Regions from separate parts of the Nonomuraea sp. IBHARD001 genome, predicted to be linked through region 2. Evidence: riboswitches for the same ligand, from Rfam matches in the RefSeq annotation. Region 2 holds a riboswitch; each other region holds the start of a gene.
The links. A riboswitch is a leader RNA that binds a small molecule or an ion and turns the genes downstream of it on or off. The one in region 2 is predicted to bind cyclic di-AMP.

Region 1: linked by a shared signal. The riboswitch ahead of ACTWNK_RS14255 (C40 family peptidase) and the one ahead of ACTWNK_RS27420 (CHAP domain-containing protein) in region 2 are both predicted to bind cyclic di-AMP.
Region 3: linked by a shared signal. The riboswitch ahead of ACTWNK_RS17740 (CHAP domain-containing protein) and the one ahead of ACTWNK_RS27420 (CHAP domain-containing protein) in region 2 are both predicted to bind cyclic di-AMP.

What each region holds. Positions count from the first base shown of each region.
Region 1 is NZ_JBWBBW010000002.1:2,636,366-2,640,774, forward strand. Features, by position in the region: gene ACTWNK_RS14240 (SAM-dependent methyltransferase) at 1-397, shown strand, start outside; gene ACTWNK_RS14245 (DUF4352 domain-containing protein) at 429-1,145, opposite strand; gene ACTWNK_RS14250 (hypothetical protein) at 1,911-2,150, opposite strand; cyclic di-AMP (ydaO/yuaA leader) riboswitch at 2,564-2,724, shown strand; gene ACTWNK_RS14255 (C40 family peptidase) at 2,797-3,318, shown strand; gene ACTWNK_RS14260 (hypothetical protein) at 3,426-4,256, shown strand; gene ACTWNK_RS14265 (M48 family metallopeptidase) at 4,276-4,409, shown strand, end outside.
Region 2 is NZ_JBWBBW010000002.1:5,565,092-5,569,500, reverse strand. Features, by position in the region: gene tpiA (triose-phosphate isomerase) at 1-17, shown strand, start outside; gene secG (preprotein translocase subunit SecG) at 119-349, shown strand; gene ACTWNK_RS27425 (RNA polymerase-binding protein RbpA) at 428-772, shown strand; gene ACTWNK_RS27420 (CHAP domain-containing protein) at 1,120-2,022, opposite strand; cyclic di-AMP (ydaO/yuaA leader) riboswitch at 2,249-2,386, opposite strand; gene ACTWNK_RS27415 (glycoside hydrolase family 25 protein) at 2,469-3,134, opposite strand; gene ACTWNK_RS27410 (amidohydrolase) at 3,260-4,409, opposite strand, start outside.
Region 3 is NZ_JBWBBW010000002.1:3,410,068-3,414,476, reverse strand. Features, by position in the region: gene ACTWNK_RS17750 (Gfo/Idh/MocA family protein) at 1-261, shown strand, start outside; gene ACTWNK_RS17745 (zinc-binding dehydrogenase) at 337-1,323, shown strand; cyclic di-AMP (ydaO/yuaA leader) riboswitch at 2,395-2,531, shown strand; gene ACTWNK_RS17740 (CHAP domain-containing protein) at 2,547-3,245, shown strand; gene ACTWNK_RS17735 (ABC transporter substrate-binding protein) at 3,878-4,409, shown strand, end outside.

The DNA of each region.
Region 1 (4,409 bases), 2.9 Mb from region 2:
CCTCGACTCCGAACGCTTCACTCCTGAGGCGACCAAGGGCTTGCAGGACTTCTCCCACCTGGAGGTCGTCTTCCGCTTCCACCTCACCGACCCCACCGACCTCAACCTCGGCGCCCGCCGCCCGCGCGACAACCCCGACTGGCCCGAGGTCGGCATCTTTGGTCACCGGAACATGCGCCGCCTCAACTGGCTCGGCGTCTCCCGGTGCCGCCTCATCGAGGTGGACGGCCTGGACCTGCACGTCGAAGAGCTGGACGCCGTCGATGGCACACCTGTTCTCGAAATCAAGCCGTGGTTCGTCGCGTTCGGCCCTCGGGGCGAGATCCACGAGGCGCGATGGACGACAGAGATGCTCGGCGACTATTTCGCGCCGAGCATCTCAGAGCCGGGGCCGTGACGGTACACACGCCGCAAGCGCTGGGCCAGGACTATCGCGCCCCGAGGAGGTCGACGCGCACGCCACCGGAGAACATCGAGTCGTGCAGTTCGATGGAGACCGGCTTCATGTCCCTGGGGACATCGAAGACGACCACGGCTTGCGCTCGCAAGCCGGGGTTCAGCTCCTTCATGAGAGTCTCACTGCGGATAGCCAGGGCTGCGGCCGTGCTCGCCGAGTACTCCCTGCCCTGACCGTCAAACAGCTTCTGTGAGTCCGCGAAGAAGTGCTGCGCCCTGTCCCCGATGTTGGCCACGGTGAGCGTGACAAGGACGAACTTGCCATCCGCCTTCTGGGCCATGAAGCCATCGCCCAGGGACTGTGCCTCGGCCACCTTGGTTACGGTGAACTCGAACTTGCCGTCGCGCACCTTGGCGCCGAGGCCGGCGACCTTCGAGGCTGGTTGTGGCTCCTCGTTCGGTGCGGTCTCCTGTTCCTCGGTGGGGGCGTCCTCCTGTTCGGCGGCTTCCTGTGGCGCAGGTTCGGCGTCCGCCTCGGTCTGCATGGTTCTGCTGGGCGTCGGCGTCGCGGCGACCGCGACGATGACCGCTGTGCAGCTTCCAAGGAGGACGAGGGGTAGGCCAACGATGAGTAGCCAGAAAAGGGCTCCCTTGCCCCGCTTGGGAGGCGGTGGCTGATAGCCGTAGGGCTGCTGGTAGCCGTACGGCTGCTGGGGCTGCTGCGGGTCGTGGCCGTACGGGTAGGTCATGGGGACTCCGGGGAAAGGCGGACGACGAGGCTGGCGCAGGAGGACGCCCCGAACGTCTCCTGGTGTACTGCGAGCGCAAGATGCCCTGAGGCTAGGGGGTGCGAGCCGCACGACCAGGGAAACGCTGGGGATCGCGCTGGTCGCCTGACCGTGCGGCGGCAGGTGCCCCCGCCGATGACTCCTGCTATCGCGTGTCAGGAACGTAACCCGTGACAGGCTGTGTCCCGTTCCACCCCAAACAATCTGGTAGAGATTCCTCTCCCAACGGATGAGGTTTGCACACCCTGCGGCAGGCCTGCGTTCTACCTGGGCTGCTGCCGGGCGTGCTTGACGCCGCTCGCAGTAGCACTACGCCGGGCTTGGGCCCGGCGTGTGGTGAGCGGGTCGTCCCTTGCGCATGAGCTCGTGCATGTTCGGCTTGGTGACGCCGAGGATGCGGGTGATCTCGCCGCCCTTCGTCGGCGGCTCGGGGTTAGGCGCGCAACCTGCAGTCGCGAGGCTCGGCCTGAAGCTCCTCGATGAGCGGGAGGTTGGCAAGATCCGACGCCGCCTGGTCTTCCAGGCGCTTGAAGAACCGGGCGAGGTTGGCGGGCTCCGTGACGCACCTGTCGAGGTCGTCTCGGGCGGCGGGGGGAGGCTGGCCATGGGGCAGGCGCCATCCGTCGATCGAGGATCAGGTTCAACCCGACCAAGGTAGGCCAGAGGCGACGGACGGCCCTTCGGCCTACTCGGCCCGGGTGACGACGCCGACGGTCTCCATGTCGGTCACCGACGCGCGTACCTGGCGTCTGTAGGTCCAGCCGCGGCCCCGGCGCACGCCGTCGGCCGATACCGGCTCCTGGCGTGGGTGGCGAAGGCGGCGGCCAGGGTGAGGAAGCCGAAGGCCAGGTAGGTCCAGTGCCAGCTCAGGCCGCCCGCGCCGAGCGCCTGATCGGTCGCCACACCGCCCGCGACCAGGCCCGCGGCCCCGGCCAGGGTCAGCACCGCACCACGCCACCGTCGCACCGCAGGCCTTCGCCGCCCCAGGGGGCCCGCCCGGTCTCGGCCCTGTGCCCGGAGTCCTACAGGCGACCGGCCAGTAGATCAACCGGAATGCCGTATTTCGCACTGGAACGGTCTAGATCACGGCTGACAAAGGTAAAGAATTTCGGCCGATAAATGTGATGTATGCGACATGACTAAGCGCCTGAGCTGCGGAATGTGACCAGTGTCACATTACCTTCCGGGAACCCCTCATTAATCAGGGGTTCCGTTCTTAACACACGCCTTTATTGGATCTTTACACTTGACTTTGGCTTTGCCGGGTCCTGGGAGGCGAGGTACCTTCTGGCACCGCGGCGCTCAAAGCCATGACGTCGCAGCGAAACTCCGCAGGTCATCGCCGCTCGTGGCATCCATGCCCCACCCCAACAGGTGGGGGCGGTGGCCCGCCGAATCCGTGCAGCCAGGCGCACGGAGCCGGGGAACCAATCGATCCCATCCCCATGGGATCAGGGGTGAATCAGCGCATTACGCGCCGTAGGGCGACTTCCACGCCCGAATCCGTCAGCTAACCCGGTAGGCATTCGTGGAAGCCCCAAGGAGACAAACCCTGTCCACCTCCCAGCTCCATCCTCGTCTGTCCAAGCTCACCCGCGCAGGCCTCGGCACCATGGCGCTCACCCTGAGCGTCTCGGCCGGGTCGATCGCCCTGCAGGGCACCGCGGCGCAGGCGGCGACGACGACAACGGCGGTCAGCGCCACGATGACCAAGGCGAGCACCACGGCCAAGGTCACCACGGCGAGCACCACGAGCAAGGCCGCCAAGCAGAGGGCCAAGGCCGCTCGGGCGGTCACCGTGGCCAAGAAGCAGATCGGGGACCCGTACCGGTGGGGCGCCACCGGACCCGGATCCTTCGACTGCTCGGGCCTGGTCCAGTTCGCCTGGCGCAAGGCGGGGGTCACCATCCCGCGCGTCACGCACAGCCAGTACTCGCAGATCAAGAAGAAGGTCTCCTGGGCCAACCTCCAGCCCGGCGACCTGATGTTCTTCCGAGGCCGCGGGCACGTCGGCATGTACATCGGCAACGGCAAGATGGTGCACGCCCCGAGCACCGGCAAGACCGTCCGGATCGAGAAGCTGAACGGCTACCGCAAGTCGTCGTTCGCGGGCGCGGTCCGTCCCGGCATCTAGCCGATCATCCCTCTGAGAATCCACCCGCCTCTGGGTGATTCCTCGCGAAAGCCCCGTCCATCCCCCTGGGACGGGGCTTTCGCATGTCCGGGTTAGGGTCGGATGCCATGCAGCCGCCGCCCGTTCGCCGCCGAGCCGCGCTCGCCGCACTGGCGGCGGGCCTGCTGCTGGCCGCCGGGCCCGGCCGGGCCGCAACGGGCGGCGCGGTCATGGTGGAGGAGCTGCGCACCCTGTGGCCGGACGGCGCGCACGTGGTCAGGGGCGAGCGCGCGCTGGTCGTGGGCCATGGAGCCGATCCCGCCCTGCTCGCCGACATCGCACGCCGGGCTGCGGTGGCCAGGAAGGCCGTGGCGGGCGTTCTGGGGGAGCGGTCGGGTGAGGCCCTCGTGGTCGTGCCGGGCGGCGACGACGAGGCCGCCGAGGTGATCGGCAGCACGCCCGGCGCGCTCGCCGGACTCGCGGCCGTGGCCGACCGCGGCCGTGTGGTCGTGGTGCCCGGCGGGTTCGGGCGGCTGAACGGCGTGGGGCGCGACGTCGTCCTGGCCCACGAGCTCACCCACGTGGCGGCGGGCACGGCCGGGGTGCCGGTGTGGCTGCGCGAGGGGTTCGCCGACTACGTCGCCTACCGGGGCTCGGGCCTGGCCGTCGCGCTCGCCGCCGCCGAACTGGCTGCCGAGACCGCCGCGGGCCGATGGCCGGACGCGCTCCCGCGCGACGCCGACTTCGGCGCCGGAGCCGTACGGCGGGCCCAGGCCTACCAGGAGGCGTGGCTGGCGTGCCGCGCCTACGCGGAGCGGTTCGGCGTACGCGGGCTGGTGAGGCTCTACCGTGATGTCCAGCGGCATGGGCTCGATCGGGCGTTGTCGGCGGCCGGGCTCGACCCGGAGGGGCTGACCGCGCTGTGGCTGGACCACATGCGCGAGGCACTGGCGGCGTGAGGCCTTTGGGGGGATCCGAGTGAGCGAGGAGCAGGGCGCGGACGGGGCGCGGCGGCTCGGTGGTGGGCGGCGGGCGGCCGGGGTCGCGCTGGGGGGGCTCGGGGCGGTGATCGTGGGGGTGGTGGCGTTCACGACGCCCTGGCGTGCGTTGCC
Region 2 (4,409 bases):
GCGAATTGTCCAGCTGACTGAGGCGTTCGGGGGGTACGACTTGACATCACGTCGTACCCTCTAGAAGCAAGTTTGAATCGTCGCGACTGTACTTCGTATCAGAGGAATCAGGTCACCCGTGATTATCGGAATCTCCGCCGCCCTCATTCTGGCGAGCTGTCTCATGATCCTGCTTGTGCTGCTCCACAAGGGCAAGGGCGGCGGGCTGTCCGACATGTTCGGCGGCGGCTTCTCGTCGAACTTCGGCGGTTCCTCGGTCGTCGAGCGTAACCTCGACCGCCTGACCATCATCACTGGTGTCGTATGGTTCGTGTGCATCATCGCCCTGGGTCTCCTGCTCAAGCCCTGACCCCCGGTAACGACGTACACAGCGTGACAGTGATTCTCCCCCGTGTCCCCGCGGGGCGATCGAGCGAGGAGTTCATCCGTGGGTAGTGGCAACGCGATCCGTGGCAGCCGAGTCGGCGCCGGGCCGATGGGTGAGGCAGAGCGCGGCGAGGCGGCCCCGCGAGTGCGGGTCTCGTTCTGGTGCGCGAACATGCACGAGACCAGGCCCAGCTTCGCCAGCGACGCGGCCGTCCCCGAGCTGTGGGACTGCCCCCGCTGCGGTCTCCCCGCAGGCCAGGACGAGGCGGCCCCCCCGGCCCCTCCCCGCAACGAGCCGTACAAGACGCACCTCGCCTATGTGAAGGAGCGTCGCAGCGACAAGGACGGCAAGGCCATCCTGGAGGAAGCCCTGGAGCGCCTGCGCAACAACAAGTCGCCCTGGTGACCGTGGGAGCGCTGTCTTTCTGAGCGCATATGCGAAGGCCCCCGCAGGACATCCTGCGGGGGCCTTCGCACGCCCACCCCAACCCACGCCCACCTGTTACGGCAAGCCACCCCCAGCACCACCGCCCGACGCGGGCAACCGCCCGCAGGGGGGCGGTACCCGGGAGCGCGGCCATCCACCGATACGCGGCGCCGCAGTGTGAGGCCCGAGCCTCCCGGGCAGGGCGAGGCGACCGGGAGCCACCCGCACACCTCCGTGCGACCCGCACCCCCTCGTGCGACCCGCACACCCTCGGACAGCCCGCACACCCCCGTACGACACGCGCACGGGGGTGACGGACACGTCGGTCAGGCCAGGGCCACCCGGTGATGGCGACCACGGGGAGCCGGACGCAGGGACCTGACCGCCCTGGTGACGCCCCGGCGGCCGAGCGCCAGCAGGGCGACGGTCAGCAGCACGGGGGCGATGGCGCCCGCCGAGCCCAGATCGGTCACGGGACTGAGGTTCTGGGCCATCGCGGTCAGGGCGATGCCCTCGCCCCCCGAGGGCGGAGTACTCCCACCTCCGGGCGCAAGCACGGCCGACGCCGAGTCGCGCCCCGCAGGGGAAGCGGTCGGAGCATGCCCGGGGGAGGCCTCGCTAGTGGGGGCGGGGGAAGCCCCTGAGGCCTCGGCAGCAGGCGCAGGGGAAGCGGTCGTAGCAGGCGCGGAGGCCTCGGTAGTGGGCGCGGGAGAGGACCCGGAGGTGTCGCCGGTGGGGGGCGCCGCCTCGCGGAGGGCCTTGCCGCCCTCGGTGCGGTCGGGGTAGCCGTAGCCGACGACCTTGCTCTGGTCGCGCTCCTTTCGTTTGGCGAAGCGGGCGTCGACATTGCCCTCGATGGTCTTGATGCGTTTGCCCTCGACCTTGGTGACGATGCCGACGTGGTCGATGCCGCTGAGGGACTTGCCGCCCGACCAGTCGTAGAAGACCAGTGCGCCGGGTTCGGGCTCCTTGCCCCAGGCGTCCTGCTTCTTGAACCAGGCCGCATGGGCGGGGGTGTAGGCGAACTGGCCGTACGCCTCCTCCAGGCCGGTCTGCTTGGCGCCCCATGCGAGGAACATGTCGCACCAGGCGGCGTCGGAGAAGTCGTAGCTGTCGTCGACGTTCTTGGCGTACCAGTCGCCGAACTTGGTGTAGCCGCCGGCCTTCTCGACATATCCCACCTGGGTGTCGAGGACCTTGATCATTTTCTGGATGTCTTCAGTGTTCATACCTGGAATGGGGGTTGGGGACACGTCGGAGACGATCCGCGGGGAAGGGTGCGGTCGTCACAGGTGTGGCGCCCATCGGCGCGCACATGGGGGACACGGGGCCCGGGGAAAGGGGCCCGGCGTGCGGCGGCTACGCGGTGGCAGGCGCGGACGGACCGTGGGGTCCGTCGGGGATGACGTGTCTTGGCCAGGTTCGAGGCATGACGAGGTGGAAGCGCACGTGTGCTCCTTCTCCTATGCCGCCTACCGGGTTAGCTGACGGGTTCGGGCGTAGGAGTGCCCTACCGCTGACCTGCAGCGGATTCACCCCGGGAACGATGTGGGTCCCCGGCTCCCCATGACGGGGACTCGGCGGTTCGGCCGGTCATCGGCCGATAACGGGGGACTCTAGTGTTGGTAACGAGTCGGTGGCAATCGGGAAAGGGTAAATAAAGTCCGGGTAAGCCCTAGCCCTGATATCCCAGCTCACGCAGCTGCTCGACCGTGAGGCGCGAGACGTTGGCGTCGGTGGGCGGGTCGTCGGAGTACTGGTGGATGACCCACTGCTTCCAGTCGGCGGGCGGGGTGACCGTGCCCTTGGCGCGTGAGTAGTGCGCCACCCAGAGCGGGTAGCCGGACAGGCCGTCGCCGTGGGTGTCGGCGAAGGACCAGCTGCTGTAGAAGAGCGGCTTGACACCGGTCCTGGCCTCGACACGGGCCAGCCAGCGCTTGGCCCAGGTGGTGACCTGCTCGCGCGAACGGCCGTCGGTGGTCTCCAGGTCGAGGGCGAGCAGGTCGCCTTCGGCCAGGCCGCGCGAGCCGACGACCGTCAGGAAGTGGTCGGCCTCGGCGACGGGGTCGTTGCCCGGATGGCCGTAGTGGTAGGCACCCCTGACGATGCCCTTGGCCGCCATGGCCTTCCAGTGCGAGGTGAAGGACGGGTCGGTGCGCCCGGTGCCTTCGGTGGCCTTGGCGATGCCGAACTCCGCCTTGCTCGCCGCCCAGTCGTGGTCGGCGGCCCAGCGCGAGACGTCCTCGCCGTACACGAGGGTGTCGGTGTGGCCGGGTGCGGCGAAGGCGAGCGAGGCGGTCAGCGCCGCGAGGGCGAGCGCCGGGACGGTGCGGACTCTCATGGAGGAACTCCCTGGTCGTGATGGGTGTTCCTTCCACCATCCGGGGCGCGGGTCCGCTGCGCGTCACCCAATCGGCGGGGCCCGGTGTCAACCGATCGATGCCGGGCCCCGCCGTACGGGTGAGCTCATCCGCCGTGGACGAGGTCGCCGTCCACGAAGGTCGCCCTCGCCTTGGCCGTCCATATCTCGGCGGCGGGCAGGGCGAACAGGTCGCGGTCGAGGACGACCAGGTCGGCGGGCCGCCCGGCCTCGATGACCCCGGCGGGCGAACGGTTGATCCACGCCGACCCCGCCGTGTACGCGTTGAGCGCCGTGGCCAGTGACAGCGCCTGGCCGGGCAGGAACGGCTGCAGCGCGGTGGGGTAGGACACGTGGACCGACGAGCCGGGCTCGGTGCGGTTGACCGCGACGTGCATGCCCTGGATCGGATCGGCGTTGGACACCGGCCAGTCGCTGCCCGCGCAGAACCTGGTGCCGCGGGCGAGCAGATCGGCGAAAGGGTACTGCCAGGCCGAGCGCTCCTCGCCGAGGAACGGGATGGTCAGCTCGTCCATCTGGGCGTGGTGGGTGGCCCACAGCGGCTGCAGGTTGGCCGTGACGCCGAGCGCGGCGAAACGCGGCACGTCGCTCGGCTCGACGATCTGCAGATGCGCGATGTGGTGCCTGTTGTCCGGCGAGGTGCCTTCCAGGGAGTCGAGCGCCTCGCGCACGGCGCGTTCGCCGATCGCGTGGAAGTGCACCTGGAAGCCGTGCCGGTCGAGCTCGGCGACGTAGCCGTTGAGCAGCGACGGCTGGATGTAGGACAGGCCGGTGCCGCCGCAGCGGCAGTAGGGCTCGATGACGGCCGCGGTGAAGTTCTCCGCGATGCCGTCCTGCATGATCTTCACCGAACCGGCGCTGAAGCGGTCGAGCCCTTCGGCCGACGCCCGCCTGGCCAGCAGGTCCTCGATCTGCTCGGCGCCGCGGGTGCGGTCCCACCACAGGGCGCCGACCACGCGGGCCCTGAGCCGCCCTGAGGCCGCCGCCGACAGATAGGTGGGCAGCTGGTCGTCGGAGCCGGCGTAGGAGCCGACGATGGCGTCCTGCCAGCCGGTGATGCCCAGCGAGAACAGATGGGCCTGGGCGTCGAGCAGGGCGGCGTCCAGGTCGGCGGCGCTCGGGCGCGGGGTCAGCAGGCCGACCAGGTCCATCGCGCCCTCGTGCAGCACGCCGGAGGGCGAGCCGTCGGCGTCGCGCTCGATGCGGCCGTCGGCGGGGTCGGGCGTGTCGCGGGTG
Region 3 (4,409 bases), 2.2 Mb from region 2:
ACGGCATCGGTGGCCGGGACGACGCTGCGCGCCGACATCGACGCCCCCTTCTGGGCGCCGCGCCGCATCACGCTGAGCGGCCCCGGCGTGCAGGAGGAGCACCTGCTGGATCCCGCGGACAACGGGTACGCGGGGGAGGTGCGCGAGGTGGCGGTCGCCTTGGCCGAGGGGCGTACGGAGAGCGCGGTCATGCCGCTCGACGAGAGCCTGGCGATGATGCGCCTGCTGGAGGAGCTGCGTGGTCGGCTGGGGGCGCGGTGACGTGCGGGATTGACCTGAACCGCTCTTGAGGTTGCAGCATGAGGGCATCGTCTCCGCCCCCTCCTGGAGGTCCTCATGTACGCCGTACGCCTGCACGCCTTCGGGCCGGCCGCCAACCTCGTGCACGAGCAGGTGGCCGATCCCGTGCCCGGTCCCGGTCAGGTGCTCATCCGGGTCAAGGCCGCCGGGGTGCACCTGGTCGACACGACCCTGCGCCAGGGCAAGGCCGGAGGCCCGTTCGCCCTGCCCGACCTGCCCACCATCCCCGGTCGCGAGGTCGCCGGGGTGGTGGAGGCGCTCGGCGAAGGCACGCCGCCGCACTGGCTCGGCCGGCGCGTGGTGACCCACCTCGGCTTCGTGCCCGGCGGTTATGCCGAGCTCGCCGTACGGGATGCCGGCGCACTGCACGAGGTGCCCGCCCATGTGGGCTTCGAGGCCGCCGTCGCGATGATCGGCACCGGGCGTACCACGATCGGCGTCCTGGAGACCGCGAACATCTCCGCCCAGGACGCCGTACTGATCACCGCGGCGGCCGGAGGCATGGGCAGCCTGCTCGTCCAGGCCGCGCGCAACGCCGGAGCCCTGGTCATCGGCCTGGCCGGAGGCCCCGCCAAGACCGAACGGGTCATCGAACTCGGCGCCGACTACGCCGTCGACTACCTCAAGTCCAGGTGGCCCGACCGCGTACGCACCGCACTCGGCGACCGCGACCTCACCCTCGTCCTCGACGGCGTCGGCGGCGAAACCGGCCGCAAGACGATGGACCTCCTCGGCATCGGCGGCCGCATCGTCCTGCTGGGCGGCTCCAGCGGCGACGGCAACGCCACCTGGATCACCACCGACGACCTGTACCGCCTGGGCATCACCGCATCGGTGGGCATCGGCCCCCGGGTGCTTCGCCGCCCCGGCGGCTTGCGGGGGCTGGAGGAGGCGTCCCTGGAGGCTCTGGCGTCGGGGCGCCTCACACCGGCGGTCGAGGTGTACGCGCTCAAGGACGCGGCAGCGGCGCACACGGCCCTGGAGACGCGGGGGACGAAGGGGAAGGTGGTGCTGGTGCCTTGAGGGGTGGGCTTTTGGTACGGCGCGCAGGGCGGGGGTGAGGGGAGGGGGGTGGGGTAGGGCTTGGGGGGCTTGGGGCCGGGGCTGTTTGGGGCCCGGGATGTTTGGGGGTTCCGGAGTGGCGCTGCTGAGGTTCTGGGGTGGCGACGAGCACCCGACAGGGCTCGGACGAAGGAGGGCGAGGCTGAGCTTGGGCAGGGCTGTGTGCGCTGGGCGTGCCGGACGTGCGTGCGCGCGGCACTGCGGGGCTCACCCCTTTGGGTGGGCCGGCCAGGCAGGGACGAACTGGCGTCCAGCGCGAGATCAGAGACGCTGCCCTCGCTCGATCGGGTTCGCCGCCCTCGATCAGGCTTGCCGCCCTCGATGGGCTTGCCTTCCTCGGTCGGGGGTTTGCCGCCATTGATCGGGTTTGCCGCCATTGATCAGGCTCGCCTGCTCCTGATTTGGCCCGCGACCGCTTGATCAGGCTTGCTCGCACTTGGATTGGGCCAGGCAGGACATGTGATCGGGCCTTGGCCTCGCGTGCCGGATCTGGGCCGGGTTTGGGTTGCGCTCTTACTTGCGCGTGCTGGAAGCGCCCCAGTTTGCCCTGCCTTGCCCACGCTCCCCCGCAGCCCGCCTCCTTCACCCGCTCCGCCATCGCTTTACCTCGCCCTGCCTCGCCCCGCCTCGTCGCCTCCCCCTGCCTCACACTGCCTCGCCTCACCCCGCCTCGTCGCCTCGCCCTGCCTCGCCTCACTCCGCCCGCGCACGTCCGATCCCGGGCCGCCAGGTGCACTTCGGGCATGCCTTGGCTTGACCCTTGGCCCCTTCGGCTCAAGGTGGGGCCTCGGGTTCGCCCGGATGGCAATCACATGTGTCACACGTGCATCAGGGCTCACAGGCTGGGGTGCGGGTCGGAAAACCGCAGGTAAAACCTGTATTGCCTACGGCTACGGGCATGCGGGGACTGGAAGTGGACTTCTGGGCGTTACCGATTTGTCACTCTCTTGCCACATCGCTTACCTTCAAGTCACTCGCGGCATGCATCCCCCTAAGAGACGTATGCCAGACATTGCCAACATCACAGGTTTACCCCTGTGACCGCTGAATCCAGATGTATGGAACCGGGGACCCAATATCCCTTGGGGTGAATCGGCACAGCACGTGCCGTAGGGCAGCTTCACGTCCGAACCCGTCAGCTAACCCGGTAAGCGGCAGGAAGCTAGCAAGGAGTCCCCCGCACCATGGCCGTATACCGTATTCGCCGTGCCTCGACCATGACCTACGCCCGCGCCGCACTCGGCGCCGCAGTGTTCGCCGCCACTTTCGGCGGCGGGGTCGCACAGGCTCAGGCCGGCACCGTCTCCCCCGAGACCAAGCCCGCAGCGGGCGCCCTCGCCAAGGCAGGGCCGATCTCCGGTCAGGTCAAGACCGAGAAGACCGCCACGATGCCGACCGCCAAGCAGGTGCTCGCACTCGCCAAGGAGCAGATCGGCATCTCCGAGAACTCCAAGGGCGGCGGCACCAAGTTCCACAAGTGGTACATGGAGTCCAAGCGCGCCCAGGAGACCGTCGCACGTGACGGCGGCTCCCCCAAGGCCTACGCGAACGCCGCCTGGTGTGCGATGTTCGTCTCCTGGGTCGGCGAGCACAGCGGCGCCCGTACCCAGGTCGGCTGGGACGCCTACACCGTGACCTACGCCAACTGGTTCAAGAACAACAAGCGCTGGGGCGCCAAGGCCAAGCCGGGCGCGATCGTGTTCTACAACTGGGCCGGCAAGAAGAACCTGGGCTCGATCCAGCACGTCGGCATCGTCCAGAAGGACAACGGCAACGGCACCATCACCACCGTCGAGGGCAACACCGGCAACGGCAAGGTGGAGGAGCGCGTCCGGCCCAAGTCCCAGGTCGTCGGCTACGGCTACCCGACCTACAGCGGCTGATCCGACCCCACGAAGCCCCCTTCCCAAGCCTCATCCCGGAGCCCCCCGAGGGTGATCCCCTAGAAGCCCACTCCGATAGCCGACACCCCGGCCACGCCCCCGGTCGCGGTGTCCCGGCTGGTGACGCCCGGTCCCACTCCACCCCGATGGGACCGGGCGTCGCCGTTCCCCACATCACCTCCACTCCCCCCGCCCCGCCCCCTGGCCGCCGCTCCCCTACATCGCCCCGCCTGCCCCGCCCCCTTCTGGTCGCCGTTCCCTCATCCAGGAGCCCTCCCATCCACCGGGAGCCCTTCCACACAGGAGCTCTCCCATACAAGAGCCCTTCCCTCCACCCGAAGCTCTCCCATCCAGGAGCTCCCCCATCGAGGAGCTCTCCGCCCTCGCGCGCCGAGTAGCCCCCTTCTGTGCCCCCTGAGCACTCCTGATATGGGAGCGCTCCCAAAACCCGCTATAAGCCCATAAATCCCTTACCTCCCCCAACACCCCCTTACACCCCCACGAAACGCCGACTACGTAACGGTTGCGTTTCGGGATATTGACGACCACCCCTCCCCTCGTCCACCCTTCGTGGGAGCGCTCCCATAACATCACCCCCCACCATTCGGATGTCCACCTGAGAGGGGTCCGGAATGAAGAACGACAAGCGCCGCATGGCGGCGGCCGCGGTGCTGGCGGTCGCGGTCGCGATGACGGCGGCGTGCGGCGGCGGCCAGGCGGAGGCGCCCGAGGCGGCCGACGGCGCCCCCGCGGCCCCTGCGGAGAAGGTCACCATCAAGGTGCACACGTTCGGCGGCGGCGAGAACTTCGGCTACGACACGGCGGTCAAGAAGTGGAACGCCGAGCACCCCGACCTGCAGATCGACTACAAGAACCTCACCGACCGCTACGAGGACGTCTACCTCCCCCAGCTGCTGCAGAAGCTGCAGGCGGGCAGCGGCGCCGGTGACGTCGTGGGCATCGACGAGGGCTCGATGGGCTTCATGAAGGCCAGGCCGCAGTTCTTCGCCGACCTGACCGCATACGGCCTGGAGTCCCGCAAGGCCGACTTCCCCGCGTTCAAGTGGGACAACGGCCTCAACAAGGACGGCAAGCTCTTCGCACTCGGCACCGACATCGGCGGTATGACCATGTGCTACCGCCGCGACCTGTTCGAGAAGGCGG